DNA from 4 places in the Paenibacillus sp. B2(2019) genome. Region 4 is predicted to be linked to each of the others. Evidence: riboswitches for the same ligand, from Rfam matches in the RefSeq annotation. Region 4 holds a riboswitch; each other region holds the start of a gene.
The links. Region 4 has a riboswitch for cyclic di-GMP ahead of PAENI_RS23000 (thiamine pyrophosphate-binding protein). Riboswitches for the same ligand answer to the same signal wherever they lie in the genome.

Region 1: another riboswitch for cyclic di-GMP. It lies ahead of PAENI_RS18335 (anti-repressor SinI family protein); the one in region 4 lies ahead of PAENI_RS23000 (thiamine pyrophosphate-binding protein).
Region 2: another riboswitch for cyclic di-GMP. It lies ahead of PAENI_RS19885 (glycosyl hydrolase); the one in region 4 lies ahead of PAENI_RS23000 (thiamine pyrophosphate-binding protein).
Region 3: another riboswitch for cyclic di-GMP. It lies ahead of PAENI_RS01105 (DUF6612 family protein); the one in region 4 lies ahead of PAENI_RS23000 (thiamine pyrophosphate-binding protein).

The regions. Positions count from the first base shown of each region.
Region 1 covers NZ_VTZR01000020.1:127,434-135,480, reverse strand. Annotated here, with positions in the region: gene odhB (2-oxoglutarate dehydrogenase complex dihydrolipoyllysine-residue succinyltransferase) at 1-1,135, opposite strand, end outside; gene PAENI_RS18340 (2-oxoglutarate dehydrogenase E1 component) at 1,190-4,057, opposite strand; cyclic di-GMP riboswitch class I at 4,529-4,613, shown strand; gene PAENI_RS18335 (anti-repressor SinI family protein) at 4,641-4,796, shown strand; gene PAENI_RS18330 (helix-turn-helix domain-containing protein) at 5,004-5,333, opposite strand; gene PAENI_RS18325 (TasA family protein) at 5,503-6,108, opposite strand; gene sipW (signal peptidase I SipW) at 6,199-6,786, opposite strand; gene PAENI_RS18315 (hypothetical protein) at 6,788-8,047, opposite strand, start outside.
Region 2 covers NZ_VTZR01000021.1:159,474-167,520, reverse strand. Annotated here, with positions in the region: gene PAENI_RS19900 (GNAT family N-acetyltransferase) at 1-555, shown strand, start outside; gene PAENI_RS19895 (discoidin domain-containing protein) at 723-3,428, opposite strand; gene PAENI_RS19890 (glycosyl hydrolase) at 3,480-5,000, opposite strand; gene PAENI_RS19885 (glycosyl hydrolase) at 5,154-6,704, opposite strand; cyclic di-GMP riboswitch class I at 6,717-6,796, opposite strand; gene PAENI_RS19880 (sugar phosphate nucleotidyltransferase) at 6,933-8,047, opposite strand, start outside.
Region 3 covers NZ_VTZR01000002.1:163,415-171,461, reverse strand. Annotated here, with positions in the region: gene PAENI_RS01115 (FprA family A-type flavoprotein) at 1-1,015, opposite strand, end outside; gene PAENI_RS01110 (CapA family protein) at 1,285-2,301, shown strand; gene PAENI_RS01105 (DUF6612 family protein) at 2,383-3,231, opposite strand; cyclic di-GMP riboswitch class I at 3,349-3,440, opposite strand; gene PAENI_RS01100 (RNA polymerase sigma factor) at 3,645-4,163, shown strand; gene PAENI_RS01095 (DUF4179 domain-containing protein) at 4,147-5,760, shown strand; gene PAENI_RS01090 (Cof-type HAD-IIB family hydrolase) at 5,918-6,718, opposite strand; gene PAENI_RS01085 (pseudouridine synthase) at 6,979-7,740, opposite strand; gene PAENI_RS01080 (RsmB/NOP family class I SAM-dependent RNA methyltransferase) at 7,743-8,047, opposite strand, start outside.
Region 4 covers NZ_VTZR01000024.1:380,638-388,684, forward strand. Annotated here, with positions in the region: gene glpK (glycerol kinase GlpK) at 1-617, shown strand, start outside; gene PAENI_RS22980 (helix-hairpin-helix domain-containing protein) at 632-847, shown strand; gene PAENI_RS22985 (3-oxoacyl-[acyl-carrier-protein] synthase III C-terminal domain-containing protein) at 918-1,910, opposite strand; gene PAENI_RS22990 (hypothetical protein) at 1,962-2,312, opposite strand; gene PAENI_RS22995 (carboxymuconolactone decarboxylase family protein) at 2,351-2,719, opposite strand; gene PAENI_RS23000 (thiamine pyrophosphate-binding protein) at 2,730-4,373, opposite strand; cyclic di-GMP riboswitch class I at 4,492-4,587, opposite strand; gene PAENI_RS23005 (methyl-accepting chemotaxis protein) at 4,778-6,028, opposite strand; gene PAENI_RS23010 (helix-turn-helix transcriptional regulator) at 6,151-7,107, opposite strand; gene PAENI_RS23015 (SDR family NAD(P)-dependent oxidoreductase) at 7,281-8,047, shown strand, end outside.

The DNA of each region.
Region 1 (8,047 bases), on a different contig from region 4:
CTTCATCCAGTGCAATTGGACGCAATTGAATCTTATGCATCCCTAGAATACCTACTTGAGGGGTATTCAGAATCGGGGTGGATAATAGGGAACCGAATACACCGCCGTTGGTGATAGTGAACGTACCGCCTTGAAGCTCGGAGAGACTAAGTGTATTAGCGCGTGCCTTGGAAGCGAGTTCGCCAATCTGACGTTCGATTTCCGGGAAACTGAGGCGATCTGCGTCACGGACAACCGGAACCACCAGACCTTCCTTAGCTGCAACGGCAATACCGATATCGTAGAATTTCTTAACGACCAGATCTTCACCGTCAATTTCTGCGTTCAGCAGAGGGTAGGTCTTCAGTGCACCGATCACGGCTTTGGTGAAGAAGGACATGAAGCCTAGTCCTACTTCATGCTTCTCTTTAAAAGCATCCTTGCGGCGCTTGCGGATGTCGAGGATCGCTGTCATGTCCACCTCGTTGAAGGTGGTCAGCATGGCTGCGGTCTGCTGCGCTTCTACCAAGCGGCTGGCAATCGTGAGCCGTCTGCGCGACATGCGCTTGCGCTCCACGTTCTTGCCATCCTCCGGCACGGCTTTGCTCACTGTCGGCTTCGCTGGCTCCGGCTTGGCTTGTGCCGCCGGAGCAACCGGTGCAGCGGCCTGTAGCGCTGCTGCACCATGACCCGACACATCGGCCTGACCAATCCGGCCGATAGGATCACGGGCGCTAACATCGCCGAGGTCGATGCCGCGCTCCCGTGCCAGCTTGCGTGCGCCCGGAGATGCCAATGCAGCGGGGCTTTCGCCACCCGCTACAGCGACTTCGGGCGCTGCTACAGGTGCGGCTGCTGCGCTGCCGCTTGCCGGTGCCGCTACAGGCGCTTTGCTCTCAGCGGCCTGCGGCGTATTGCCGCTAGCGGCTCCGATGATGCCGATGGCTTCGCCAACGGCTACGTTCTCGCCCGCTTGACGTAGGATGGAGGAGATGACACCCTCCACCTCCGCACTAATTTCCAAATTGACTTTATCCGTCTCTAACTCAGCAAGCACATCACCTTGACCTACCGTGTCGCCTTCTTTAACCAGCCATTTGTAGATGGTTCCTTCGGATATAGATTCTCCCAGATCGGGTACTAAGATTTCTGACACAGGCCGTTACCTCCCCAAACATATAATGGTTTACGCTATTGTGATACCGTCCTCTTAAGAGGACGGTACAGCTGTTTGTACTTGTGAATTTGCTTTTAGGGCCTCTGAAACAATTCTACGCTGTTCAAAGCTATGAACATCTGCATAACCACTCGCAGGACTGGAACGTTCAGGACGTCCGATATATCTCACGCTAGTGTTTTGCGGTGCGATGGCCCGTAACCGAGGTTCGGTATAACTCCATCCGCCCATATTCTTCGGCTCTTCTTGCACCCAGACAATTTCTTGAAGGGATGTGAAGGAGCTTAAGTGAGCACTCAGTTCATGTTCTGGGAACGGATAGAGTTGCTCAAGGCGCAGTACATGTAGCCATGACCAATCTTTGTCTGAAGCAGCTTCTAGCTCTGTTTGGATGTCGATAGCTACTTTACCGCTGCAGACTACTAGACGTTTGACCTCACCTGGCTTCTGACCTAGTAGGGGCTCTGCTAACACAGGCTGGAATTGTCCGGAGGCGAGCTCAGTTCCGGCAGATGTGCTGCGCGGATTACGAATGAGACTCTTCGGCGTCATAATCACCAGTGGTTTAGCGTCTTCCTGTCCACATAAAGCAGCTTGGCGTCGCAAGACATGGAAATATTGAGAAGCAGTGGTCAAGTTAGCAACGGTCCAGTTCTCTTCCGCGGATAACTGTAGGAAGCGTTCCAATCTACCACTGGAATGCTCGGGTCCCTGTCCCTCGTAGCCATGCGGTAACATGACGACGAGATTGCTGCGCTGCGTCCATTTCGCACGTCCAGCGGCAATGAACTGATCAAATATAACCTGACCTGCATTGGCGAAGTCGCCATATTGTGCTTCCCAGATGACGAAGGTTTCTGGTGCGAACACATTATAACCATACTCAAAGCCTAGCACAGAAGCTTCAGATAGCGGACTGTTATATACGCCAAAGGAAGCGCGAGAATTACTTAGCTGATGAAGCGGAGAGAATAATTCTCCTGTCTTGCTGTCGTGCAGCACCAGATGGCGGTGTGCGAAGGTGCCGCGCTGTGCATCCTGACCGCTAAGTCGAATTGGCGTTCCATCCTTCAGGATGGTTGCGAAGGCGAGGGACTCAGCGAGTGCCCAGTCGACCTTTTCACCCTCATTCAGCGCGTCCTTGCGACGCTGCAGAATTCGCTCCAGTTTCGGATAGACTTGGAATCCATCAGGTACGCTCAGTAGCTCACGATTAATCTCTTGCAGACTGGAGATCGGTACGGCTGTAGTGCCTGCCGCTGAGCGATCTGTATGAAGAGGAATGAAGGCCTTTGGTTCTTTTTTCTTGTGATTGCCTTCCTTCATACTATCGTACGCACGTTGCAATACGCCTTCTGTTTCAACGTGCATCTTTTGTACATCTTCAGCTGTAAGAATTTTTTCACGCTGTAGCCGCTCCGCATACACCTTGTAAACGGTTGGATGATTGCGTACCTTACCGTACACGATAGGTTGTGTAGTTTCAGGATCATCCATTTCGTTATGTCCATGACGACGATAGCCGATGAGATCAATAACGAAATCCTTTTTGAATTGATTGCGATATGCACTAGCTAAACGAACTGCTGATATACAGGCCTCAGGATCATCAGCATTGACATGGATAATTGGAATTTCATATCCTTTGGCGATGTCACTCGCATAATGCGTTGAACGGGAGTCTTCGCTTTCTGTCGTAAAGCCGATCCGGTTATTAACAATGATATGGATCGTCCCGCCATTCTGATAACCTTGAAGTTTGCCAATATTTAGTGTTTCTGCAACAATCCCTTCACCTGGAAAAGCAGCATCGCCATGCATCAGTACCGCCATAGCTTTACTGGTATCAATCTTCGGCAATCCGGCTGTGCTCCGATCTTCTTGAGCAGCACGAGTAAAGCCTTCCACGACAGGATTGACGAATTCCAAGTGACTTGGGTTATTCGCTAGTGTTATTCTTGTGCGTACGGTTTCTCCTTCACGGACAGCGCGATCTGCACCCAGATGGTATTTCACATCACCCGTCCAGCCATAGTTAATGCCTGTAGAGCCTTCGGAAGGGAAAAGCTCCTTGTTCGGAGAATGATGAAACTCTGAAAATATAATGTCATAAGGTTTGCCCAAAATATGTGCAAGAACGTTGAGGCGACCACGATGCGCCATGCCCATCAGAATATGCTCTGCGCCGTCATGCGCAGCAGCGCGTACGATTTCATCCAGCATCGGTACGAGAGCGTCATTGCCTTCCAAGCTGAAACGCTTCTGACCCACAAAGGTTTTGTGAAGGAAGGTTTCGAATTGCTCTACTTGGATCAGGCGGTTTAGCAGCTCTTTACGTTCTGCATTATTTAAAGGCGCTGGTGAGCTTGTGGATTCTGCCTGTCTGTTCAACCATTTCAGTTCTTGTTCTTCATGCACATGCCCGAATTCATAGGCGATTGTCTTGGTGTAAGCCTGACGCATACGCTGAACTGCATCCCATCCGGTATGCACATCATTCGGCGCATTCTCCCAAATGAGCGTGGCAGGTAGTGCGAGCAGATCCTCACGAGTCAGCTCATAGGTTTCGAGTTCAAGATATTTAGCCATGGGATTGTGATCGCGCTCAAGCGGATCAATATCAGCGGCCATATGGCCATATATACGAATATTAGCGATTAGCTTGGAAGCTCTTACTGCCTTTCTAAGCCATTCGGTGTCTCCCGAAATGCGAGGCTGTGGAGCCGGTTCGCTATCCGGTGTTAGGGGTGGGGGACCCGAATTTGTAAAAAGCTCGCGATAATTATTCTCTACGGTGGAAGGATCTTTCACAAACTGTTCATATCTTTCTTGAATGTAGCCTAAATTGGGTCCGTAATACTTACTCCAAATGGATTCGTTATAGGGCTCTTTGGCTGCCATGAATACATCCTCCTTAACGGATGAACTCCATACGTGACATTTTGTGTCAACGCTTACTGGAGCTGTGATGATTGCGGTTTCATTTCTCATCTTATTGTGCTACTTTCCACACGTGTAATCAATTCATTCTTTCGTCCAATACGTTCGCAAAATGGTATGGGTTAGCTTGTTCTAATGAAAAGAACGCTGTTTCTTCTCATTACCCATTCCTAAGGCCCACTAAAATGATTCTAATATCCTTATTTTTAACTAATAGGGAAGGAAGTATCATTATATTGGCTTAATTAATTTTATGAATGGGACGAGTATCGTGTTAATAGGACAAGATATCGCACAAAATCGCTTCTATTTTTTGTTTTTTAATGGAAAAACTAATCAGAAATCGACACACTTTTCCACTTTAGTATAGTATAATGTTATTGCAGTTAGCGATTTTCATATATTTCAAAGTAGATCCTTTCGTGTAAAGGGTCCAGTAAAAGGTAAACCTGCCGAAAGGCAGGGGCACAAAGTCGCGGGTCTAAGGTAGAAATACTATGACAGCCGGATTGCCTGGGGACGTAAAATCTTAGGAGGAGATTTTTTGGACAAGTCCAACCAGGGAAGCAACAGAGAACAGCAGGTCATTGATCTAGACGTTGAGTGGGTACATTTATTATTAGCAGCTAAGAAGGCTGGCATAAAGGCAGATGAAATTCGTCGATTCTTTCATGAGAAGACTGTGCAAGCCGTGCAGTAATACATTTAGTGCGTTATATTTTGAAAAAGGGCACAGCGATAACTCGCTGTGCCCTTTTTCGGTGTAAAGCAAAATATAAGTTTCACAACGCATATGATAATTGATTCTCCTAAAATTCAAACGCCTTCGCGGTCCATGTTAGGAGGGCGAAGGCGCTTATGTTTAATAGTATGAGTAGAAGAGGATCTTATCAGGTCAGGTGGAATATTAATCCTTCTGATCAAGGCGCCATTTCTGGTAGTCCAGAAACTCTTTGAATTCGCGTTTGCTTATGCCTGAGGCCATAGCTTCCTGCACCAATCGGAACCATTCCGAATCTAAAGGTGACTCCTCAGCATCATTAGGTTCTCCATAGAGCAAAGCGTGGATGGATACCTGAAGCGCATCGGCGATCTTTTCGATAAACTGGATTGAAGGATTGGATTGGATGTTTCTCTCCACATTGCTAAGATACGACTTAGCAACATCCGCTCTGTCCGCAAGCTCAGATAGGGACAATCCCTTTTCTAGGCGGAGACGCTGGATACGTTGGCCCATATTTTGTGGCACTATGCTGACGCCCCTCCGTAATTTTTGTTATTAGTATAACAAATATCAATAAATTCGACAAAGTTTATTGTAAAGAGAAGAGCAGCATCTACTTATCCGCTTTCCGGAATCAGGATCTGCTGCTCTTCGAGTATTATATTAAATTATTCTATTAATCTTAGTAATCTTTTTTAGCACCTTGTTTAGCTACGAAATCCCATGTCAGGGTTATGCTATCGCCTTGGAAAATATTTTGATCTTGGTTATTTTCCACAAATTCGAATTGGACGGAGAAGCTGTCATTGGTGCCGGCTTTAATACCAGATGCTTCGGTGAAGAGTTGATCCCAACCAGTATTTTTTACGAGATCCGGATGTTGAGATTTTAAATCAGCCAGCGTAGTTTGATAGACTACATCTTCTGGAGAAACGACGGTTCCTTTATCGTTATTTCTAAGGAATTTGACCTTAATGAATTGGGCTAAATCCAGGTAGTTATCACCTTTAGCATCCGTAATTTGAGTGGAAGTGTTCAGAATAATAGATCCGATATCGAGCGAACCATCGTTTTTCAATTTGAAGGATTTGGTTACAGTATCACCTGGTTTTAGGTTTGGAATATTTACGATAACTGAAGGGTCGGAGTTCAAATCGAGTGTACCTGCAGCAAATGTAGCAGTGCTTTGTGCAGTGTCACTAAAGTAAGCGAAGGTTCCTCCACCAATCAATGATAAACCCAGTGCTGCTGATGCTACGCCAAGACCCAATGTTTTTTTGATACCCATAATTAAAATTCCTCCTCGGTTTTTGTGGTTTTTTATAAAAGTTATATATTGTAACTTCCGGTTCGTAAGCGGAAGCGGACAATCAACGAATTACTGTATTTCAGTTGGGGGTGGAGAGGCGGGCAGTATAGCCGCATTTTTCTTTTCGAGTGCAGCTACAGCCTTCCATGACGAATACAGAGCATAGAGCAGAAGCATCAAGCCTGGTACGATCATGAGCATGACACTTCCAGCTTTGGAAACTGCGAAATTCATAGCGTAACCTACGTAAGGTACGGTGACCCCGGTATACTCAGCTACAACATTCGTGGAACTGGTAGGGTTCATATCAGGCGCATCATTGTTATCGCCTTTCGTGCGATACATGGCTTCACCAGTAGCGTTGTTCATTGTTGCTTCTACAACACGGTGAGTAATGAGCAGGTTTTCTTCATTTCTAAAGGTGATAACATCGCCTTTTTTGAAGCGATTCATATCTCCTCCGGGTTTTAAAGCGACAATCGATCCGGTTTGAATCCCTGGTTCCATCGAACCTGAGAGTACCGATTTGATCTGGTATCCGAAGAAGGCAGGTTCACCGCCGGAGGCCTTTGATAAAACTACGGCTACCACCAGCAGAATGAATATCACAAGCATGATGCTCGATAATGTATTGTTGATCATTTTTTTAATCCGCATATTATTCTCCACCTTTGTCTTGTTGAGGGGCCGTAGGAGCTGGTGTTGCTGCCGGTGGGGAAGTGGTTGTATCTTCCGCTTTTGGCGCCTCCTGAGGAACCGCTTGCTGTGGTACATCTTTTGGAATCGTTAGCTCTTCACCAATTTCCGGAACGACCGGGTTAGTGGCTGGGGCTTCAGGCTGTTCTTTATTTATGTTCTCTGGAGTAGCTTCACCTTTCGGTGGAGTCACTTCCGTTTTTGCTTTCTCCTCAGCTTCTTGCTTTTCTTTTTTCTCCAGTGCCAAACGTTCTTCTTCTTTCTTCGTTTGTTCCAGCGCCTCTAGTCGGGCTTTCTCAAGTGCTTCCAACTGTTGTTCACGGGTTTGACTGATCAATTGGAGCTGACTCTGAAGATTGCTGATTCCTGAAGTAGCCGATTCTTTAAGACCATTCATTTCAGTATTGAGATTTTCATAAGTGGAGGTAAGTTCGCTAGAGATATTGCCGGCCGGCTGACTAAAAGGAATCAGGAAAGGTAACGGCTGCTGAAACGCCTCGTTGCGTAACTCGGGTTGTCCATATACATCACTGGTCACTACCGAAGCAAATGGAAGCCCGATGTCGTGTATGGAGTTTAGATATTGGATGACTCCCTTTAAGGAAGCATTCAGGGATTCAGAGATTACACCGCTTTGATTCAGGCTGCTTTGCAGCTCTCTGAAGAATTGTTCATCCTTGATTTCTAGACAGTTTGAATCTAGAGAGGTCATATATCCTCCAATCTGGAATAGGACGGCTGCTGCTGCGTTCAGCTCTCCATTGATTTCGTTCCAAATTTGGCTGTTGGTGGCCATTTGCTCATTCACGCCATCGATTTGAGATTGAAGCGCGGAGATTTGTGTGGAAATCTCTTGCGCTGCGACATCAAGCTCATCCAGCGTCATGCCTTCTATTCCCGAAACGTCTGAGAGACTGCCTGAAGGGGTATAGCTTTGCAGCGATCCTTTTAAAGCAGTAGCTCTTTCGATATGATCTTTGAGTTCTGTTAGAAGCCCCTTGATCGAGTTTGGAAATACTTCGCAAAAGCTAATTGTGCTAGTGGTTTGCGTAGTAGCTCCAAAACCACCATAGGTACTACCCACTTGCTGCGAGGTAGTCAGAAACAAGACGGAGACAGCCATTCCTGATTGCAGAACACGTAATCCGATTTGTTTCTTTCGTTTAGGTCTTCTTTTTGCTGATCTGGGTCTCAGAGGAATACCTCCCCTCAATGTCTTGAG
Region 2 (8,047 bases), on a different contig from region 4:
GCCGTCTACCGGCTGCTCAATGAACGCGAAGCCGGACATGTATATAGTCCGGGTGAGCTGGCGCTGCTGCTGGGGACCGAGGCTTACGCGGGTGTGATGGGCTTGGCCCAGCGCACACTCGTAGCCGTTCGGGACGGCAGCATCGAGGGGTTCGCCGCGGTGGCTGTGCCCGCGGCGGCAGACGTGCCAGCGCCGAACGCGGCGACGGCGGTGGAATGGGCCGGCCAGCCGAGCGCGGTAGCGGCATTGCTGGCGAAGGCGGCCTTGTGCGGTGGTGTTGGCACGCTGCAAGTGCCTGTGCCGTGGCAGGAGCGCGGCTTGCTCGCGCTCCTGCGGGACGCCGGCGCCAGCTTAAGCGGCGGCGCGAACAGCGGAACGGTCTGCATCGCAGACCGGGAAGCGCTATTGCGGCAGACCGAAGGCTGCCGCAAGGGCCTCGACTTGTCGTCCGTGCAGGACGACAAGGAGCTGATCTCGCTGCTCTTTGATCCAGCGAGTTCAGAGGATTCCGATGCTATTCCTTTGCCGTATATGTCTGGACTTCGTTTCATTTAACGGATTTAAAAAATAAGAATAAACGGAAGCCGTCCTTTTAAGGACGGCTTCCGTTTATTGTACGATGCTCCTAATTCCGCATGGTGTCTCTGCCGTGAGCTACTTGGTGTATTTTGCAGGTTATTTAGTATGCGCTATAAATGATTATATAAATTCAAATGATACCCTTATTCTCTGGAATACACCTGCAGCTCTTGAATGGACCAATAATTCCCGCCGGATCCGGTCTGTACAATTTTGATATACCTCGTCTTTACTTTAGAAAAGGATATCTTAGTAAGCTCTTTCGTACCTTTTCCAGACGTGAGTTTGTTCCAGTTTTGAGCATCGTCAGAAATATAAACTACATAGTCTCTTGGATAATCAAAAGGTGAAAGCGCGCTGTCCAAATCTATTCTTTCAATTTCATGTGCTTCACCCAGATCAATCTGAAAATACTCTCCGGAAGCCTGATGTTTCCCCGTATCCCAGCGCGTGCGCCGATCCCCATCGATAGCCAGACTCGGAGCTGATGCTGCCGTATTCACATTTGAGGATACCTTCCATTTAGTACGATCCAGAGGAACCAGTCCGGTGGCTGTAATCTGAACTTTATCGGACAGTAAATTAGAGCTGGATACCCTTACCGCGTAGGTATATAACGTCCCTTCACGTAAATTATGATCCGTATATTCTGTAAGCTTCACATCGGTGGCTACCACCTTCATATCCCCGCCGCTACCTTCAGCGCGAAGCAGCTCATAGCTTGCTCCTGGGGCCTCCAACCAATTTAATTTTACAGCTAAACCTTTTGTTGCTGCGGCTTTGAATCCTTTAGGGGCCGACGGCTTTACTTCAGAGGAAGGCTGCAAAATATACTGCACAGCCTCTCCTGGAGCAAGTGTCTCCGTAAAGGTTAACGTGGGAGTAGCCTTTTTCCCTGTTACATAACTTCTTGCTTTTTCATAGGTATCCCCGTTTCCAAAACGTTCCCCTTCATACACCCCGTTTTTCGGCATAGTCACATTTACACTCACAGTTTGTGGAGTAGACTCAAAGTTAACGAAATTAACCAGCACCTTATTTGAGGTCGCTCCACTTCCCGCAAGAGGCTTCAATGTAGAAGTATCCACGGCCCGAACATAAACCAGCTTGTCGGCTAACACATCTTTGTTTGCAACTTGGTAAGTTAATGGAGCTCCATGCGTAGCATAAGCAAGACTGAGCCTTCTCATAATGCTGACACGTGAATCCTCGTTCTCTTTTGTATAGTAAATCTCTGTGGTTGCCGGATCATGCTCTTCTAAATTAAACCCGTATTTAAATAAACTGAAATCCTTAAAAAAAGCAGCATGCTGCACAAACATATCCGCATAACCAATATGTGCACGCATGATCCGGTCGAATACAGCCGCTGTCCGCTCCGTTGCCCCGTATTGATAGGCATCCACATGACTGTCCGAGGTACCAAATTCAGTGGTCAGCATTTTTTTGCCGAGTCCATTGTCTGCGCCAGTGAAGGTCTTCAAATTCTCAGTAAAGCTTCCTCCATTACTAAAAATATAAGAGTCGCCGTAGGAATGTCCATTGGTCAAATCCGTAACCTTCTCCAGCTCCATACGTTGGTCTGGATCACGTTCCCAGCCATCCGGATCTCCACATTCCTTCCCGGTTCCCTTCTGATTACCACAGGAATCTTCACTGTAGCTCGGCCAATACGCCCAGCCCGGAGCAACAGTTTGTAAATGGGGCGCGATTTGCTTACCCTTTTTATTCAACCAGTCCGCAATCGCCAAGTTAACTGCCTTAGAACGATTGAATAACCCTGGCTCATTATCTACCTCATAATATTGAAAATAAGGGCTATATTGTTCAAAATAATCTGTCAGCTTTTTCTCCGCATCAGCAGGCAACGATCCATCTGCCTTAAGCTTAATATCACCAGTATGCAAATACAGAGCAACCGCCTGCATGTTGTAATCCTGCAATACCTTGTAATATTCCAGCATATCTGAGCAGGATCTCCCGACATCACTGGCACAGCTGGTACGCATCACATTGCCGCTATAAGCCATCCCTAGCCATTTGATAACATAAGGCAAGTGCGTAACCGCACCTTCATCAAAGTAAAACTGCTTATTATTCACTACTGTTCCGGTCAGTGTATAGCTGCCATGAATAGGCTCGGAAATTGGAGCGTTAAGAGATTCTAAACGGAGATTATCCCAAGTCCACCAGGAATATTCGTCTTCTTTGTCACTACAATATAAACAGCGAACCGTTTGCAGCTTCAATTCGTTCGTTCCCAGCTTCAATTGCTCCTTGGGAATGTATAATTCATAGGATTTTTGAAAGCTATATTCACTTTCTGTGCCCGATACGCCCGCAATTTGAATGATCCCTGACAATTGATGATTGGAAAACACACTCATTTGCGGCACGGATTTATAAGCATCCAGAATTCCTACGCTAAATAAGACCCCATTCTCCGGGATCTTATTTAGCTGATAGGTGATCGTTAATTCCGGCTGGGTCTTTCCATTCAAGCCTGCAGGCAAGCTCTGAAGAGCCGATGATTTGAGCGCTGAAGAAGGAACATTAAATACCTTCTTACTGCCAGAAGTGCCACTCGCAGCGAACTCAGCTGCTGAGCCATCATGTTGTCCCAGATTCCAGAGAACAGTACCATCCGGTATTTCTGCTGCAACATCACTTCCTGTAGCTAATCTTGGTATATTGGCACCTACCTTATAATCGTTCGTCTTATTCGTTCCGAAAACAGAGACAGACAACAGAAACAAGACGGTTAATGCGGTGAATTTCAGTAATAACAGTAATGGTTTGTTTGCAGTTATCCTATTTTTTCTATTAGATATTCTCCTCGTTATTCCCATCCATAGGTCCTCTCTTTCTTCCGGAATGTCTAACCCTATCATTTCATTAGATTAAGGAAGGAACAATGCCCCTTGTGGAATCACCTGCTGCTTCTGGCTGGAACTCTCCCACAGCAAGCGAAGATTAGCATCTCCTTCATTCTCATAATATTCAATTTGGATATCATAAAGTGTTCCGGCTGTGAGCGGGATACTTCCTTTATGAAGGGTTGCACTTTGATTTTTCCAATTATCGATGATCAGCTTTCCGTCAATCCAGACACGGACTCCATCATCAGAGGATGCCGAAATCGTATATTTTTCACTGAATTTGGGTTTGAGCTTCCCTTTCCAGCGAACAGAAAAATGATCTTCATCTATCTCCTGTGCAGGTGACCCGCCATGCCAATTAAAATCAATCTTACGATCATCGCGGATAAGTACCGCTTCTCCCTCTAAATCAGTATTGTTATAGTATTCTCCAGTTAAACCCGTTGGAGTTACCGGGATTACCGGTGCTATCGAAGGGCCTCCTGTTGTGAGAACGTAATCCTCTCTCGATACTATAAACGAGTCATTCATAAAGCTTTTAATTGACTGTAGCGTATTATTTTCTGTCAGTAATTTTCCCCAGGTCATCATATAGACCCATTTATTTTGTTTCTCAGTTAATACATCCGGGTTCGGCAGCTGTCCGCTCTCCCCGATTCCGATAGGTTTACCTTCGGCCAGTGCGAGCAGATCCTCATAGTAGGACTGCTTATAATCGTTATTGTAGATATCCGCAGCCAGAACATCGAGTTTATCCGCACCGGGATAATATGCAGCATAAGGATCTGCCCATTCATTCGGCGCATTCGGATTCCACACCCACAGTAGATTATTCAGCTTGTGTGTGTTTACAAAACGATCATAGACAATATTCCAAAGCGCTGAAAAATTGTCCTTTTTCCCCCACCAAAACCAACCGCCATTCATTTCATGGTAAGGTCGCCATAAGACTGGAACTCCGGCATCACGCAGCTGTCCCAAATAGCCAGCGATCTCGTCTAGATCAGAGATTAGACTCTTATACTGAGCCGTCCCAGGCGTAACATAAGCATTAAACTTCTCTTGACTGAGATTTCTGTTTACATTGGACCATTCCGGAGAAGTCCCCGGCAAACTCTGATGGAATGTCATGGCTACAATGCCACCCTCTTGATACCACTCCATTGCACTGTCTATAACAGCTTGTCGCTGTTCTGCGATCGTCCCTTCGGGTTGATTATTAATTGCCCCCAATTCATAACCATGTAGAACGGCATTTTGTCCCGATGTATTCTTCAGCTTATGAACCAGTTCATCTGGACTTTCTAGATAATCATGCTGGCCAGACAGGATTCCTTTGCCACGTAGATTCACCAAATTACTCAGCAGTTGCTTGGCTTCTTCAGAAGCTGATGGATTGCTTGGTATAGCCGGAGGAAGAGAGGAAGAAACACTCATAGCCTTCGGAAGACTCTTAACCTCTCCCCAAGGCAGCAAGGAAAAAATAATAAACACCGGTAATATAGTAAACAACAATCTGCTTTGCTTATAATATTTACGCAAATAAATCCTCCTTTCGGTAGCTGTACTGCCTCCACAGGTGCTAAATAAACATACCTGTTATCGGACAATCGTCTTCTGACCTAATGAGGACTATAGCTTAGTAGCTCTGCAATAACGCAGAGCCACTAAGGATCGACCTTTAATTTTCATCAATCAGGAGACATCCGGAAGATAAAGTGCACTTGCTGGAACTGTCTCTTTAGCTTGACTAGCACTTTCCCACATCAAGCGGACTCTCGCATCGCCTTCATTTTCGTAATACTCCACCTTGATATCGTATAGCTGACCAGCCTTCAGCGTTATATTCCCCTTACGCTCAGTACCACTTTGCTTAGTCCAACTATCAATCACGGATTGCCCATTCACCCAGACACGGATGCCATCATCTGAGGTAGTGTAAAATGTATATTGCTCATCATATAATGGCTTAATTTTACCGCTCCAACGTATGGAGAAACGATCAACCCCGAGGGCGGCATCCGGCGATCCTTGCCGCCAATTGAAATCGATAATTGCATCAGTTCTAGTAAGAGCTGCTGCTCCCGATAGCTGTATGTTGTTGTAATATTCTCCTGAAAGCCCCTTCGCAAGAGGAATGGCTGCCTCACCCTCTTCTTCGGGAGGTGCCGGCGCTGGTGCAGCGCTAGGTGTCGGTGCCAGACCAGTATTTAATTTATCTCTGGTCAGGGTATAGTTGCTATTCATAAATGTTTTAATTGTATCTGCACTGTTATTCTCGTAAAGCATTTTTCCCCAGCTCATCATATACGTCCATTTACTTTGTGATTGCTGAAGCTTCTCCAGATTAGGCATTTCACCATTCTCCCCGATCGCAATCGGTTTGCCTGCGGCTAGACTCAACAAGCTGTCATAGTATTTTTGCTGGTAATCATTTTCGTATATATCTGCTGCCAGAATATCTACTTTATCAGCACCTGGATAAGTTAGCGCATAAGGATCTGACCAAACATTGGGAGCATTTGGACTCCATACCCATAACAAATTATTTAATTTATGAACGTTAACAAAACGGTCATACATAATATTCCAAAGTTTAGAAAAGTTATTTTTCTTCCCCCACCAGAACCAGTTCCCGTTCATTTCATGATAGGGTCTCCAAAGCACCGGAACATTGGCATCGCGCAAGCTTTTTAAAGAGACTGCCACCTTATCAAGTTCAGCGATCAGATTGTTATATTGCTTGGTACCCGGTGTAACGTAACTATCGAACTCATTCTGACTAAGTGTTTTTTTCACATTATCCCAGTCATAAGAGGTGCCCGGCAGGTTAGCATGAAAAGTCATAGCTACGATCCCGCCCGCTTTATTCCAGTTGATGGCGCTGTTCACCACATTTTGACGCTGCCAGGCCATCGTTCCTTCTGACTGACCGCTGATCGCGCCCAGTTCATAACCGTGAAGAGCGGCATATTGTCCGCTGGTCCCCTTCAGCATATTGTTAATTTCATCTGGACTTTCTAAATAGTCATGTTGACCAGCAATAATACCTTTTCCTGAGATCGAGTAAAAATAGTTAAGCAGCTTTACGGCTTCAGGTGAGGCTCCTGGGGTAACTGGCGTTCCAGAATTTGAAGCAGCTATGACAACAGACGGCGAAATTCCAACAGTAAGCGGAAGTGCAGTCAGAAACAAGACGAGTGACAGAAATGCGCCAAATAATCGATACGTACGGTAAGCTTTCAAAATAATCTCCCTTTCGGTAGCCAGGCTGCCACTCTTTCGAAGGCCCTATAGCTTTGCGTCCCTACCTTTCGATAGGTTTGCCTTTTCAATTTAAGAGAAATAATCTCTCTTACCGTAAGTATCGACGACAATTAATGATATATTTAGTGTTTTTATGACTTTTTTTGATAATTGAGTCAATTTACCTGTTTCAAGAAATTTTGGATTGGTTATATAGATAGGTTAGACCTATGAAATGAATTGTTGTAGTTCTATATCATTCCAGTCTAAAGTAATACGAATGTTATCTTCTTCTACTAATTCAGAACCCGTCTGTACCTCTATAAACTCGACATCCGTCAAAGCAAGGATCGCGTGCTTCGTTCCTTCCGGTATACGTACCACGTCCCCAGCCTTCACATTATGTTTTTTCTCATTCAGCACAATACTTGCTTCGCCGCTGACGATTGTCCAAATTTCACTACGCTTGCGATGTAATTGATAGCTGATATTATTCCCCTCGGATATAAAAATCCGTTTGGTCAGCACTTCATTGCCTTCATCATATTTCACATAATCAATAACTTTGTAATGGCCCCAGCGGCGTTCCTCGTACATCGGTCTTTGTTCAAAGGTCTTCAGCACTTCTTTAATCCGTGGGCTCTCAGCTTTATGGGTAACTAGAATCCCATCCGGGCTAGCCGCAATGATCAGATCCTTCGCACCAATTACCGTGATCGGAATATCCAGCTCATTAATCAAGCAAGTCCCCTCAGAATCCGCCGTTACAAAACCTTTTCCTACATGCTTGCTGCTCATTTCCTCTGTCAGCGTATTCCACGTTCCAAGATCCTTCCAGAATCCATCATACGGCTGTACTACAATATGTTCTTCTTTCTCCACCACTTCATAATCAAAGCTGATGGAAGACAATAGCTTATACTGCTTCTGCAATTCTTCATATCCTAAAGGCAACCCTTTACGCTGCAAAATATCTAACAAGTACCCTAAGCGGAAGGCAAACACTCCACAATTCCACAATGCATTTTGCTCGATGAGCTGTTCTGCTTGTATACGTTCTGGTTTCTCTTGAAAGTGACTCACCTTCATAAAACCATTTCCCCCCGCCTCTTCGGTGGTAGGAATAATATATCCGTATTTCTCTGAGGCATGTTCAGGAACAACACCCATTAGTGCCAAATTTGCTCCACTTTCCAGCATGGTCCCCTCAAGCATAGCTATGGTATCGAAAAAGGATGCTTCTACATAAGGATCAACAGGCAATATTGCTACCGTTTCCGCTGGAGAAACACCTGCCACTGAATAAAGATAGGTAGCTGTTAAGGCGATAGCCGGAAAAGTAT
Region 3 (8,047 bases), on a different contig from region 4:
AGGCTGCAGCAAGTTTGCCTTCCAGGTTCATTTGGTGCAATTCTTTCAGAATGTTCTCCAGATTCCCAATCATGTCCGCGTATTTAGTGGAGCTGCCGATAAAGACAGCGTCTGCTGACGTTATGCTGTTCAGAATATCGGTGGCACTACTTTTATCTGCATCCCAGACCTCTGTCTCTATATTATTTTCCTGCAAGCAATCCTGTATGATTTTGGCCATCTTCTTGGTACTGTTTTTGATGGTGGTATATACGATGGTTGCCTTTTTTCCTTGCGTCGTTTCACGGCTCAATGTGGCGTACATCCCGATATATTTACGTATGTCCTTCCGGATCACGAACCCATGGGAAGGAGCAATCATCCGGATCTCAAGATCCTTAACAGCCTCTAACAGTGTTCTTACATATCTTCTGTGAGGATGAATAATTGCTGCGTAATAGCCCTGGAAATCTTCCGTAATATCAAACCCGGCTTCATCGCTGAATAGATTCTCCACCGCAACATGCGTGCTGAAAATATCACAAGGAAATAAGATTTGATCTTCGATACAATAGGTGATCATCGTTTCTGCGGTATGGAGATACGGTGTTTCTTTAAATAGCAGCGTTTTCCCGCCAATATCCAGCTTGTCTCCATCTTTAACCACCAGGAAGTTCCGGCTATGAAGCTTGTACATTTCCTGCAATTCGGGAACAGCAATCTCGGTGCATACGATCGTGGCATTTGCAGCCTTGGCGGCGAGAGCTGCCAGTCCACCAGAGTGATCAGGCTCTGTATGATTAATTACAATGTAATGAATATCTAGAAGATCAATCATTTCACCCAGACACTCGGCATATTCACGTCCGAATTCCATATCTACGGTATCAATGACAGTCGGCTTACCTGTTTTTAATAAATAAGAATTATAGGTAGTTCCTTTTGCCAGAATCAGGCGGTGAAATGGAACCTGGCGGTTATCGATTTTGCCTATCCAGTAAGTATCCTCGGTGATTTTTTTGAATTGTGTACTCATTTCTTTAACCTCCAATGTTTGATTGATAATGTTTATCAACAACCTTATTTTATTATGGCTGCCAAACAAAAAAGAGGATTTGAATCAAATTATAAAAGTTTGAAAAAAATGAATACCTTAAATTTAGACGATCTAAATAAAGTGATTATGCGTTGGGTCACATTTTAAATAAAAAGCCACACAAATGTTTGCACTTCGCCTTAAAGAAAGAATAACCCATAACAACTTTATGCCATATCCTAATGAAAATAATAAAAAGGTGGATATCCATGACTGAAATACAAATAGCTGCTGTGGGAGATCTAATGGTCAAACGTTATATTATTTCGGATGCTAAACAGCCTGATGGAACCTATTCGTTCAGCCCCCTGTTTGCAAAAGTAGCTCCTTATCTGAAACAGCCTGATTTGACGATTGGCAATCTCGAAACCACCTTTGCTGGAAGTGGCCCCGAATGCCGGAAAAGCCCACAATCAGGCGGTCCGATATTCAAATGTCCAGACGAACTGGCCCCTGCACTTAAGGAAGCCGGATTCGACGTATTAGTAACGGCCAACAATCATTGCATGGATTATGGTGCCCCGGGTCTGGTTCGGACGTTACGAGTTCTGGACCGTAATGGAATCGACCACACGGGAACAGCTAAATCATTAGAAGAATCCAAGAGAACGCTTATTAAAAACGTCAAAGGAATTACGATTGGCATCCTCTCCTACACAGCAGGAACTAACCGAATTCCTGTACCAGTGAGTAAGCCATGGCTGGTTAATCGGATATCTACGCCCAAGATCATTCGGGAGATTCGAGATTTAAAAAAGAAAGTCGATCTAGTCTTGCTTTATCTGCATTTCGGAAGCGAATATCGTTACACTCCAAACAAGAGGCAAAAAGAGCTGGTCAATCTCTTCTTTAAAAATGGCGCCGACATCATACTGGGGTCTCACCCACATGTTCTTCAACCGTTAGCGCTTCGTGGAAAAAAACAATTCGTTATTTACTCATTGGGGAATTTTGTTTCTACTAAATTAATGAATATTCCTTATACACAAAGCGGTATCATACTTACGCTTAAAATAAAGAAGGATGAAAAAGGAAACACGAGTATAACTAACGTAGGTTACATCCCGACTTGTGTAGATCGAAGAATAAAAAGCGGCAGGAAAATTACAGAGATCATCCCCATCCGCGACGCATTAAAGAGAAGCGCCACCGACATAAAAACAGAGCGGCGAAATCTCATGAATCGAATGTTGAAACATACGACAACAATCTTAAAGAAGGAATAGAAACGTTATTAAAATAGAGAATACAGCAAAAAGCGCTGTTCTACAGAACAGCGCTTTTTGCTCAATATGAAATCGACCTTATTATTCTAGTTCGGCGGGCTTTACAATGGTTGTACCTTTGTTATTCTTGGAATACTTAGCTTCGATTTTCGTGTTGTATGTATCCTTTTCTCCATCACTTATCAGCACATAACTCAGATCGACTGTCAGCTTTTCCGTCTGCCAGGTCTTAGTATTGACGAATAATTTCCACGTTACGCTTTTGGGTTGAACTGTCTCACCATCCCAGAGGTTCTCCTGGTCATAGAGTTTGATTATTCCCTTAGCTGCTGTCGGATCGGTTACCGTGAACTGCAGGACGGTCTGAGCACCGGCAGTGCTGACTTTCATAGATTTTTTATAATTTTTTACCGAATCAAGCATGGAAACAGGATCGTATTGACCTTTGGAGTAAAAAGAATCCCACTCCATCTTCTCCAGTCCAATCCAATACTGTGCATCAGGATCGATTGGCTCACCATCATCGTCGTAACCTTCATCTTCAGATTCATCGATCAGTTCACTTCCGTCTACAAGATAGTAAAACTCCTTGTCATTGGCATATAGACTGTACGATGTTTCTAAAAGACTACTATCAACGGTGCCAGCTGCAGCAAAATTCGGCAGTCGATTAATATCCAGCTTCAGTGTGTTAGTGTTGCTGATACGTACCCCACCGCTCTGAATATCCTGTTTTTTGATCACATCTAAGTGAAAATTCTTTATTGCTTTAGAGGCTGCCGTTACTTTGCTAATCATTTGATCCGCGGTTACTGCTGTTGTGGTAGCTGCAGACACGACTTCAGGATTAGACATCCATCCGATCGTTCCGGACAGCAATAAAGCACCTACTGCCAAACTAGTGCCTATTGTTTTGAAAAAACTGTTCATGTACTTCCCCTTTCGGCCCCTTGCGATAATGTAACGCCGTATAGATCGAAATAATAAAAGAGCTCAAAATAGACTACATATTCTTAGAGCTATCCTTTATGCTTCATAAGACATCCCTATGGCGGCCTGGCGATCATTTCCTTCTGTAGAAAGGCTTTAGACCCATGGCTTTGTGTCATCATCTTTCGATGATTTTACCTTTAACGCGGACATTCAATTAGTTTTAATTAGCTTACGGACGCATGTCCCACCGCTAATTTTATCATGGTTATAATTACCTGTAAACGACTTATCTTCCATTCAAATTCGCTATGATACTCAGAAGAAATACTTCACTCAAAATGAAAAATGAACGATTACATACACTTATAAGTCTTATTAATGAGAACAGCAAAGACAGGGGGTGCAGCAAAATGAGTGACCTAGAAATTTTCGAGCTCTATAAAGAACAAGTATATTATTTTTGTTACTACTTAATGAAAAATCAGGCAGATGCAGAGGATATTTGCCAAGAGGTATTTGTAAAAGTTATCTTAGCGGATAAGTCTAAGGTAAGAAACTTGAAATCTTGGATTTTACGAATTGCTTCGAATGAGTGCAACAGTGTGATTAAAAGGCGTAAGACGGGGTGGATGAAAGAAGTACGTAATTATTTACTATCCAGGTCTGAGGAATCAAACCCTGTAGAAAAACGGTTGGATCGACAGGAGACTAAGAAAGAATTACAAGGGTTATACAGTCAGCTTCCCGACAAAATCAGAATGGTAGTAGTTCTTCGTTTTATAAACGAATTGACTGTACCCGAGATCTCTAAAGTTATGAGCATACCCGAAGGAACTGTAAAATCCAGACTGAACAAGGGACTTAAAATACTAAATAGAATGGGTGGAACCCAACTAAAGGAGCTGAGTAGTAATGAGTCTGTATATTGAAAAAGATAGACATATTCCCCGACCGGATTATGATTTGATGTGGACTGCCATAGAACAAGAAGCATATAAACGTCAAAGAAATCTGAATGCCTCCCAGAATACTCCTAGGCCTAATAAAAAGGTTATTCCTATCAGCATCGTCTTCTCTTGCCTCTTACTTGTCGCTATTCCTGTATTCGCTAGTATGACGATTAATTGGGATAAAATTGGTGGGCGAAGTGTGAGCAATGCATTAAATAACGGCATCGGTCAACAGTATAATCTTCAAGCTTCCAGTTCAGGAGTAACAATGAATTTGAACGGTGTTGTAACTGACGGAGAAAAAATGAAAATGCTGTTATCACTTGATACTAAATCTGATCTATCCCAATATACTGGATTTGCTACAGAGGAAAACACCATGACTAGTGAATCCGGTGCCAAGGCAAAGGTATACGGTTATTTAGAATACGATCCTGAAAGCCAGAAACTCATTGGAGTATATGAGACACCTGATACATTAAAGGATGATAAAAAGGACTACAAGTTTGAAGCACGGAATCTCATTTTTTACCGTAATCAGAATATTCCCTTACAATCTAATCATCAAGCAGGGGATACAATCGATACTGGAGTTAAGCAATATCCAAGCATTCAAATCGAATCCGTTCGACATGTTTCCAATCAAACCATTATCCGTTACAAAGTCGCTGCATCACCATCTGACTTAGGACGGGGTAACCCACATTTGGTAGTTAGTACTGCAGGTCAAGAGAATGAGGCAATTCCAACCATCATGCCTAACGAAGGATCGGATTTATTTATTGAACAGGTTTTCAATATAACTGAATCAGATTGGAAGGAAGCTAGTCTTCATTTTAGTTACATTGAAGAAGCGAAACGAATTTCAGGTACGTGGAAGTTCGATTTTAAAGCAGATGGACAAAAAGCAAGTGAGGCGATTTACACTAAGAAACTGTATAACAGTCCTGAATTTCAAGAAAAGACCGGTATAACCTTAGATCAGCTAGTGGTTACCCCTTTGGATATCCAAATTCTAATAGATGAAAATGATTCGCTTAAAAAAGGAATTGTCCACTATAATACCGCTCAGTTGGTTATAGGTGATAAAACAATCACTGGGGGTTGGAATTTGAAAGGAGATCATTCCGAAAGCTACCAGCATTTATTTCAATTCGAATCTCCGGAATGGTATAACAACTGGTCCGATGTTCCAATGAAACTTATATTAAAGGATGCTGTCATTGAGAAACGTGATACCAGCAAGAATTGGATCACAATAAACAAACCTAAAGAAGAAAAACAGTTCACTTCACTTGATGTCGATGGATTAGAAATTGAATTCACGTACTATACTGAGGGCGAAAATTTGATTGTTGAATCATCATCCAAATCTCGTGGGTTCAAAAGCGTTAACCAAACTACGTTACGGATTAATGGCAAAGAAGTGGTGCCTGAAATTACACCTAAGGGCATGATATCTACAGGAACTAATATTGATAGCTACAAAGATATTCCTTTCGACGAAAAAATCGAACTGAACCCTGGTATCTATAAATATAGCGATCCTAGCCGGAACGAGGAAATTAAACTTTAATACAGGAAGTTAATCTATTGTCCCGCCCTTTCTAGTTAATCCTAAGGGCGGGTTATTTTTGGATAGAATCAATTCTGTTATGTATCTCTTTTATTTCCTTCATAACAAACAAAAAAAAGCATAGAACGGACTCAAGTCCGCTTTATGCTTTCCATTATTAAGATAAACAATATTTAACGAGCGCATCACGCACACCATGCTCGTTGTTCGAACCCGTAACAGCATTCGCTGCCGCTTTTACCTCTACAGGAGAATTATCCATCGCCACGCCCATCCCCGCATAGGTAAGCATTGAAATATCATTAAAATAATTACCGATCGAGAGGACTTCTTCTTGCGGAATTCCCAGCTTCACAGCGAGATTTCTTAATGCGTTGCCCTTAGAAGATTCGGGATGCATCAAATCAACGAAAAATTCACCACTCCGCAAAATATTGTACTCAGGAGCCCAAGTACGCCATTCACGTTCAGCTTCGTCAAGGATTTCTGGCTGTGTAAATACAGTAAACTTAACAACCGGTTCACGGAAATCTTCCCAGGCTGGTAGCGTCGCTGGCACAATACGGAAGTGCTCATACATATAATTAGCTTCTTTAGTCAGATTCTCTACATTATCAACATACATATCAAAAGCAGTATTCACATCATAATGAATATTGTGCTTACGGCAATAGTCAATATAGGGGTCAAGACCACGTGCATCCATACCATATTGGTGCAGCACTTCTCGATCTTCCACACGCACCGTCGCTGCTCCATTGTGACCAAGCACGTAACCAGTCAGCCCCATTTCCTCCATGAAAGGAATCGAGTTCTGTGGACTGCGTCCCGTACACAATACGATTTGACCGCCAAGACGTGTAACCTCAGCAATAGCTTCCTTATTCTCAGAGCTTAAGTGGTGATCATCATTTAATAGCGTACCGTCCACATCTAGTGCAATCAGTTTGTATCTCATACTCCACCATCCTTGTCTTTCTTTTTCTATATATATTGAACTTGAGGATTTTTGTGTTAAGTATCAGTCGCAACTGCGGTGAATGTTTGGACTTCCAGCCGCTGTTGTTTCCAGATTTCTTGATTTGTATCGTTTAATAGCGGTTGAAATCTGGAAACAAAGGCGGTCGCTATCGCTCTTACAGTTCCAAAATTCCCCTCCGTCACTCCGTTCCCTTATCCCAAGTTTCCAAGTTCAATTTATATATGATTTTTTCTATATTATCTTTCAGATTCTGCGCCTAAGAGTGCCAGTTCCTCTAACGTCAGTTCCCGACAAGCTCCCAGCGGCAGACTTTCATCCAGCTTCAATTCTCCCATAGATACACGTTTCAGAAAAGTGACTTTTTTGCCTACCGCCTGAAACATACGCTTCACCTGATGAAATTTCCCCTCAGTGATGATAAGTGAAATATGGGAAATCACTTTGCTGCCGCGCTCTCTTCCAAGAATGGTTAAGTGTGCAGGTAAAGTAACGTAGCCATCTTCCAGCTCCACCCCTGCTGCAAAAGCCGCGACATCATCCGCGTCTACATCGCCCTCGATGGTTGCCTCGTACGTTTTCGGGACATGCTTACGTGGCGACAGCAATTCATGGGCAAGCTTCCCATCATTAGTGATCAGCAGCAGTCCCACAGTATCCTTATCTAGCCTTCCTACAGGAAACGGTTCAAACTGTGCATACTCGTGCTTTAAAAGATCCAAAACTGTCCGATCCCGCTTGTCCTCCGTAGCTGACAGGACACCCGGGGGTTTGTTCATCATAAGATATATGAATTCACGGTAGGTAACAACCTCTCCCCCTACCTCTATTTTATCGGCATAAGGATCCACATGGTACCCACTATCTTTTACCACTGTCCCGTTCACCAATATTAAGCCTTGTTTAGCTTGTTTACGGATATCACTGCGCGACCCCACTCCAATATGGGACAACACTTTATCTAATCGTTGTTTTTTGGCGGGCTTACCTGATTGGCTCATTGTTACATCCACCTCCAGCCTGCGGGATATTCGTTCTTGAGTATGCCATCCTGCCACTTACCCCAGCCTGCGCTGTAGCCATCAATGCAGACCAAAACGTATCCCTTTTGGGCACTTCCTATTCTAATAGAGAGACGTTCTTGAGAAATCGACAACGTCTCTCCTTTAAGATAGGAAATAGCTTCATGATTCGTACTGGAGAGTGAGACACTTCGGCAGCTTTCTTCCGGATGCAAAGCTGTAGCCATTGGATGCCCTGGAATAAATCTTCCGTTACGGATTTGTCCTACATACCATCCCGGGCGGA
Region 4 (8,047 bases):
TCTATTATGCACTTGAGGGCAGTGTGTTTGTAGCCGGAGCGGCTGTACAATGGCTTCAGGAGGGGTTAGGACTCATAACGGAGCCGGCAGGATCTGAAGACAAAGCACGGGAAGTAGAGGACAGTGAAGGGGTTGTCGTCGTACCTGCTTTTACTGGACTAGGTGCCCCTTATTGGGATATGTATGCACGTGGAGCAGTCTTCGGTCTAACTAGAGGAACCACCTCGGGGCATTTGGTAAGAGCAACGTTAGAGTCATTAGCATTTCAGTCTAGAGATGTAATTGGGGCGATGGAAAAAGATGCAGGCATGCCATTGACCGGACTTCGTGTAGATGGTGGAGCGGTTCGTAATGATTTGCTGATGCAGTTCCAGTCTGATATCCTCGGTAGTGAAGTTACTCGAACTACATATGCGGAGACGACTGCGCTGGGAGCAGCACTTCTGGCTGGATTAACCTCAGGGGTTTGGACTAGAGAGCAGCTAGAAAGCTTTAACAAAGCTGAGAGGGTCTTTTCACCTGTAATGGGTATAGATGAGCGTGAACGACGTTACAATGCCTGGAAAGACGCTGTAGCGCGTACCATGGGCTGGGAAAAACATGAAAGATATCAGTGATCAGGGAGATGCATATGTCTATGTTTAATGGAACAGAATCTGATCTACCGAGTGGACTATCTAAGCCTGCACTTCGAGCACTTCATGGTGCTGGGTATACACAGATTCACCAAATCAGTAAGCTCACTGTGTCAGAGCTTCTGCAGCTCCATGGGATGGGACCAAAAGGGATTGATGTACTACGGCGTGCGCTCACTGAAAAGGGGTTATCCTTTGCCAGCGAGTCCTAAAGAACAGATCAACCTAAAAAGCGGCAAGCTAAGGATAATCCTTGGCCTGCCGCTTTTTAGGTTGTAACGCTTAATATTCAATAACAAATGCAACGTTTTGCCATCCAGCGCCCACTGTCCAGAACAGAACTTTATCTCCGCGTTCGATCTTTCCTGTAGTAATAGCTTTGTGTAGAGCGATAAACGGGCTACTGGTTGAGGTGTACCCGAATTCATCACCTATGTAAACCGCAACCTCACGATCAATACCCACTTTTTCACAAACACCAACGATATTAGGCAGTGAAAGCTGTGAGAAACAGGCCGCTTTAATAGATTCAGGCGCTATGTTGTTATCAGATAGAAGCGTGCGAATCGATTCAGAAGCAGCATCTACGCAAATGGAATCATCAAATGGAATGAATTTCACATTGAATTCTCCAGCCGCGACGCCTTTTCTACCCAGATTAGCCAAGCCTTCAGCCGGGAACATGGAGTTGCCGTAAACGCATGTGTCTGTTTGATAGACAGAATCAATGAAGCCTACCGCATTATCATCGCGCACAAGAAGGACTGCCGCAGCTGCATCACCGAAGTTAGCATAATAGACAGGATCATTCTTATCTGCATGAGGTGCTACATAATCGGATCCGATGACCAAAGCACGTTTAATTCTAGGATTGGCTTGCATTTGACGGCTCACCTGTTCTACGGAAGCAGTCATACCAGCACAGTTAGCGTTGCTATCTATACAAATTGTATGGGATGCGCCGTTAATTAAACGGTGAATCATTAAAGAGTTAGTAGGAAAGATATATTCAGGAGTTTGACTTGCATAGGCAATAAGATCGATATCAGCGCCAGTGAGACCATTTTTATCCAACACATTACTGGCAGCCTCAAAAGCCATCGTAAGAGAATTTTCTTCCTCATTCTTAATGCTATAGCGCGTATCACGACCTAAAGTGGTCAGTAGACCTCGGATATCAATACCCTTTTCGTCAAAATGCTTAATAAAAAAGTCGTTACCAACTTTATTACTAGGATGATAGATATCAATGTCTTGAATACGAATTCCGGTCATATGAATGAATCCTCCTGAAAAACTCTATAGTTTTTTTAGTTATAAGAAGAATTAAGCTGTAACGGTGGAAATGATCTCGATGTTATCTAGTCCTGCTTTACGACCCAGACGAGCAAGCTGCATTTTAAGAATTGGGTTATTCTCAAGGGTTAGATTTACTTTTACAAATCCATCATTCTTAAACATTACGAAGCAACCTTCCAAAAGAGGCACAACATCAGGTGCAGTTACGTTTAGCTTTCTGCAGTCGATTTGTAATTCATAGTCAGCTGGAGTGATAGGATTAATAGTTTGTTGATAAGCTTGGATAGATTTCAGACCATCTTCTTCAGAAAATGTTCCTTCCAGCTCAATATTGATCACTTTTTTAGTAGTGTCTGTCTTTAAAATAAACTGTCCCACGTTAACATCTCCCGATATTTTAATTTTACTGAAAATAGTTACTTTATTTCTTCAATCGTTTCGAGAAGAATATTAAAAGCGGTGATGATTCTAGGTGCCCCTATAGCGGGTACTAAGTGTAAAAGAATACCTTTGAGTTGTTCTACAGTAACTCCCACACGAAGAGCCATGACATAATGGACACCCAGTTGATCAAACTGACCCATCGAAATCAGGGCAGAGATAACTGCGATTTCCTTCCAGTCAGCTTCGATTGTGTTGCGTTGAAAAATATCGCCGTAGGCATTCCCCATAATAAATTCAGCCAAATCGGGGAAATGTTCTTTAATCGGAGCCAGTGCTTTAGCTCCGTAGTCTCCTGAGAGATTCGTGAAGTGGTTCAGACCACTGTTTACATTGTCTTTCATAAGTGACCTCCTAATTTAGGTTCAAAGTACGGTGAGCAGTCGGAGGGACCTCATCACGGTCTGTTAGCAGTTCAATGACGGCAACACGGTTTATGGCAACAGCGTCCTTGATGGCTGTTTCGAACTCCTCCGCTGTCTCACATTTGTAACCCTTAGCGCCTAGTGATTCTGCGAATTTCACAGCATCCATAGGGACTTCGTAGATAGTTCCGTCAATACGTCCTGTAGTTTTTTCCATACCTTTTAGAGCCATATCTAGCTGTTTATTATTCACAACAATGAATATGACAGGAATATCCTTGCAGACAGCAGCGTTAATCTCTGCGCCTAGCATCATAAAGCAGCCGTCTCCTGTAATGCAGAAAATCGTTTCTTCTGGAGCAGCAACCTTTGCACCAATCGCCATCCCGATGGAATTACCCATGCAAGCAAAGTAAGCATCGAAAACAAAACTGCCCGGTTTCTTAACCTTGTACCATTTCGCAGCATGGAAACCGTGACTTCCATCATCAACAAAGACTGTGCTGTTATAAGGAATCAAATCACTCATCGTACTCAAGACCGATGCAAGTGAAAGGTTTGGTAAAATCGGAGGCTCTTCGGTATAATCGGAATTTGTCGGTGCTTCGCGTTTTGTGATGTTGTTCGTGTCAATATTATTGAGATAGTAAACTAGATTGTCGCGTAGATCTCCAGTCACTGGAATCGTTTTAGAGAACAATATTTTTCCGACAAAAGTCGGATCGCTATCAAACTGAATTAATGTTGCAGGATGATTTTCCCTTTTAAGATTACAAATTGTCATATCACTTAAACGTGAGCCGAGAACGATAAATAGATCACTTTGATTCAGCAAGTCATCCCCATGGGTACAACCGCCTACTCCAATTGGACCGTGATAGAGTGGATGATCCCAAGCTATAGCCCCTTTACCACCTGGAGATGTAACTACAGGAATATTAAATGTTTCCGCTAATTGAATTAGCTCACTATGTGCTCCTGAGCGGTTAACGCCTTTACCCGCGATAATTATTGGATTCTTAGAGTTATTTATAGCATCAAGTACACGGTCGATATTAGCATGGCTAACCAGTGATTCGCGTTCAGGGATTACAATATTACATTCCTCTAGCAATTCCGTTTGTACATCAAAGGGAATACAAAGGTGAACTGGACCACGATTACCGCTCAAAGCAATGGATATGGCATGATTAAAAATTGTGTTAAAGTGATCTCCACGTTCAATAAGCTTGCTATATAAGGTGGCAGGTCTAAACATATCAGCTAAATCAGCTAGAAAAGAGGTAGAGTCCTGACATTGGGGAATTCCAAGCTCTTTAATAGATTGATGGCCAGTAATAAATAGGACAGGTAGGTTGTTAGCCTTAGCATGTGCTGCTGCAGTTAATAGGTTTGTTCCACCAGGACCTGAAGTACCAAAAGCTACACCTAGTTTTCCAGTTTTAAGCGCATACCCGGCTGCTTCGAAGCCGGAACTGGACTCATGTCTCCCGGGAATAAATTCAATACCGTAATCTACCATTTTAAGAACAATAGGACAAATGGATTTCCCGATAATACCAAAGGAATGGGTAACACCTAGGTTCCGTAGTGCTTCCGACATGTAATCTGCGACTGTCTTCAAAAAATACACCTCACAAGTTGATTGTTATTTTAAAATCAAACATTAGAAAACCTGTGCTCTGAATTAGGGCACAGGTTGGTGGCATAAATCGCCATAGAGACTGAACAATTGTTCAGTCGTCTTGGTTTTCTGCAACCTGGCAGTCATGGCCTCTGATTAAAAATGAGGCTGTAGATCCATGGTTTTGCGTCATCCTCTTTCGAAGATTTTGCCAATATTAATTTTAAAATTTATAAGAAGAATTTTCCTTTACAATATATTCCTAGAGAACCTTTGTCAATATATTTTCGCAAATTAACTCGAATTTTGACGAAAGTCTTGTCCAACCTATGAAATAATAGATATAAAAAAACTCCCCCTAAGTCAAAACTTAGGAGGAGTTTTTGGACTTGTTTATATGATTTGCAAGTGACTTAAAACTTGAAAATATGGATAGTCTTCTGTAGATTAAACACAGCCTGTGTCATTTTCTCAGTTTCTTCAGCAACAGACTGCAGGGCATTAATTTGTTCATTCATAGCGGCGGATACTTCCTCGGTGCCGGCAGCGGTTTGCTGTGTGATTGCAGAGATATTCTCTATTGCACTTGAGATTTTCAAGGCACTTTCCAACATCAGATCACTTTCAGCAGAGAAGGAAGAGATTTGCTCGGTAATATACTGCACACTTTGCACAATTTGAGCAAAGATATGAGCAGATTGAGTGATCATCTCATTCTGTACCTGTACGACTTCTTCGTTGATAGCGATATTGTCAATCGCTTGTTTGATATCAGTTTCGATGCTCCGAACTAAGCCAAAGACTTCCTTCGTTGAAGCTGTTGATTCCTCGGCAAGTTTACGAACCTCCTGTGCGACTACAGCAAAACCTCGACCATGCTCTCCGGCGCGTGCTGCTTCGATGGAGGCATTCAGCGATAAGAGGTTGGTCTGCTCAGCGATCTCTGTGATGGTTTTTGTAATCATCGTAATTCCGCGAGCATTATGAGAAAGGGCTTCGATAGTATCAGCTACTTTTTGAGTAGCCTGGATGTTTTTGCGCATGCCTTCAGCTTGAGTATCAACGGACTGCCGCCCTTGTTCAACTAGTTCTAATGTATGTATTGAACGTCTGTTCATTTCTTTCGTTGAGTTCGTATAATTTGATACTTTATTCTCAATATCTTTAATGGATTCTGTCATTTCAGCGATATCCGTAGATATTTCATTTGCACCAAGAGCTAGCTCGTTAGACGAAGAGGCTACCTGTGCCATGACAATTTTCAAATTCTGATTCTTATCTTCGATTCCACGGCTTGCATCCATAACTTGACGAGTGATTTGTGATGCTTCTGTCAAAATCTTCTTGAGCTTGTCAATCATGGTATTAAAGGAACGACTTACGTCCCCCATTGACCCGTTCTCGTCGGCTCTACTAGTAAAATCCCCTTTTGAAATACTATGAGATACATTCGCGATGTCATCAAAAGAAGATGTAAGCGTTCTCTCGATAAAGCGGGCCACTGGGAAAGTTAGAGCAGCAAGAACTACGATCAGAACAATACCCAAAATAATGTTGCCTAAGATCATAAAAGTAACTAAAACAGGAATGGCAAATAGTGCGGCAACGAGGTAACATCCGGCAACAATTCTTTGTTTTAACGGAAGTTTATGCATCCAGTTCATTGGTATAATGTCCTCCTTATTAATATTATGTATTGGTGTTATTATATGGGATTTAAAGGTGATTGGTCTATAGTAAGAACTGACATAAATCTTCTTTTCGGAGTAGTTCTTTAGATTTCGTGTCAAAAATCCTCATAAATAGCGGAAATTTTTGCGATAGCAGACTTTACCATCTCTAAAAGTTCTTGCGGTGAAAGTACAATAAACGAGGGACTAAAAGAAAGGATTATCCGGCAGGCCGACTCGATCGTATTAAATTCGGCATCTACGTTCACCCACTCTGCATTGCTAGTTGGCTCTATCAATTGGACAGAGACGAATCTTTCTCGCTGTAATTCTTTTAAGACAGATGCTCTAACCCTTAGCTTTACTTGATACTTTGGCAGTGCTGCTTTAAAGGCCGTGGTGGACTCTTCCCAGTACTGTTTTAAATCAAAGGCATCAGGTCTTTTAAACCACTCATGTGTCTCCTCAACGTTAACTAATCTGGACACACGAAAGGTCCGTAGTTCATCTTTGCTTTTGGCTACGACATACCATACTCCGCGTTTTGCAACTAACCCAAGAGGTTCAATGAAACGGACCGTTGTCTCGTTGCTCCGGAGATAAGTGATTTTTACTTTGCGGTCCTCCCAAAGTGCTCTCTGCAGTACAGAAAGGAACGGATAAGTCTCATCCGAAGGATGCCAACTGGCGCCATCAATATGAATACGCTCGCTTAGGTAATTTGCTGGGTTACTAAGTCGATGTGAGGATGCAGCCTCTAGTTTGAGAAGAGCGGAAGAGTAGTCGTCTTGTATCCCCAGATCCTTCATTATAGATGCGTCAGCGGACAGAAGCAGTGAACCAATCTCTTGTGGCTTCATTCCCGTTAGGGAGGTTCGGTACCCTTCAGTAAGCATCCAGCCTCCTTCACGACCACGTTCAGCTAAAATGGGTATTCCTGAAGCACTTAATGCTTCCATATCACGAAACACAGTTCGTTCTGATACCTCGAGTGTTTGGGCCAATTCTCTAGAAGTCATTTTTCCACGATTTTGCAACAGAAGTAATATTGATAACAAACGGTCGGCTCTCATTAGGCTATTGTACCTCCTCGAATTATTGATTAGACGATCACCATTAATCATTTCTAAATTATGATTATATTATATATGTCAGTTGATGTCATATATACGGGCTATACTTATAAAACGTAAGGAATGTTCACAGAATATTGAAATCCGAATTCATGTGGAAAGGGTTGAGGGCTATGACATTGAAAGGGAAAGTCGCATTGGTTACCGGGAGCAGCAGAGGTGCTGGGAGAGGGATCGCTTTAGAATTAGCAAGAAGAGGTGCTTTTGTCTATATTACAGGGAGGACCACAGATGTATCCGTCACAGAACATATTAAGGGGAGCATAGATAGCGTACTTAGAGAAATAAAAGAAAGTGGAGGTTCTGGTGCGGTAATACGATGTGACCATACGAAGGATCAAGAAACAGAAGCAGTGATCCGTCAGATCGCTGAAGAGCAGGGGCGGCTCGATATCTTAGTTAACAACGTATGGGGAGGCAATGATTTAGCTATCGAGCAGAAGTCTTTTTGGGAGCTACCTACAGCTCATTGGGACAATATGTTTAATGCCGGTGTGAGAGCACAGATGATCACAAATTATTACGCAATTCCCTTCATGCGCAAGGCTAAAACTGGTGGTCTAATTATCCATACAACCTTCTGGGATCATTATAAATATTTAGGCAACTTTTATTATGATCTTTCTAAAAATGCACTTTTACGTATGGCTTTCGGATTGTCGAAGGAGTTAAAGGATGACGGCATTGCGGTTATTCCACTTTCACCTGGATGGATGAGAACAGAAGCGGTTCTAGAAGCCATGAATACAGATGAGGAACATTGGCAAGAAGTTGAGGAACTGAAAATGAGTGAATCGACGACATATATTGGTCGAGCAGTGACTGCACTAGCCGCTGATCCAGAGGTTATGTCTATGTCCGGTGAGCCGCAGCTGGTTGG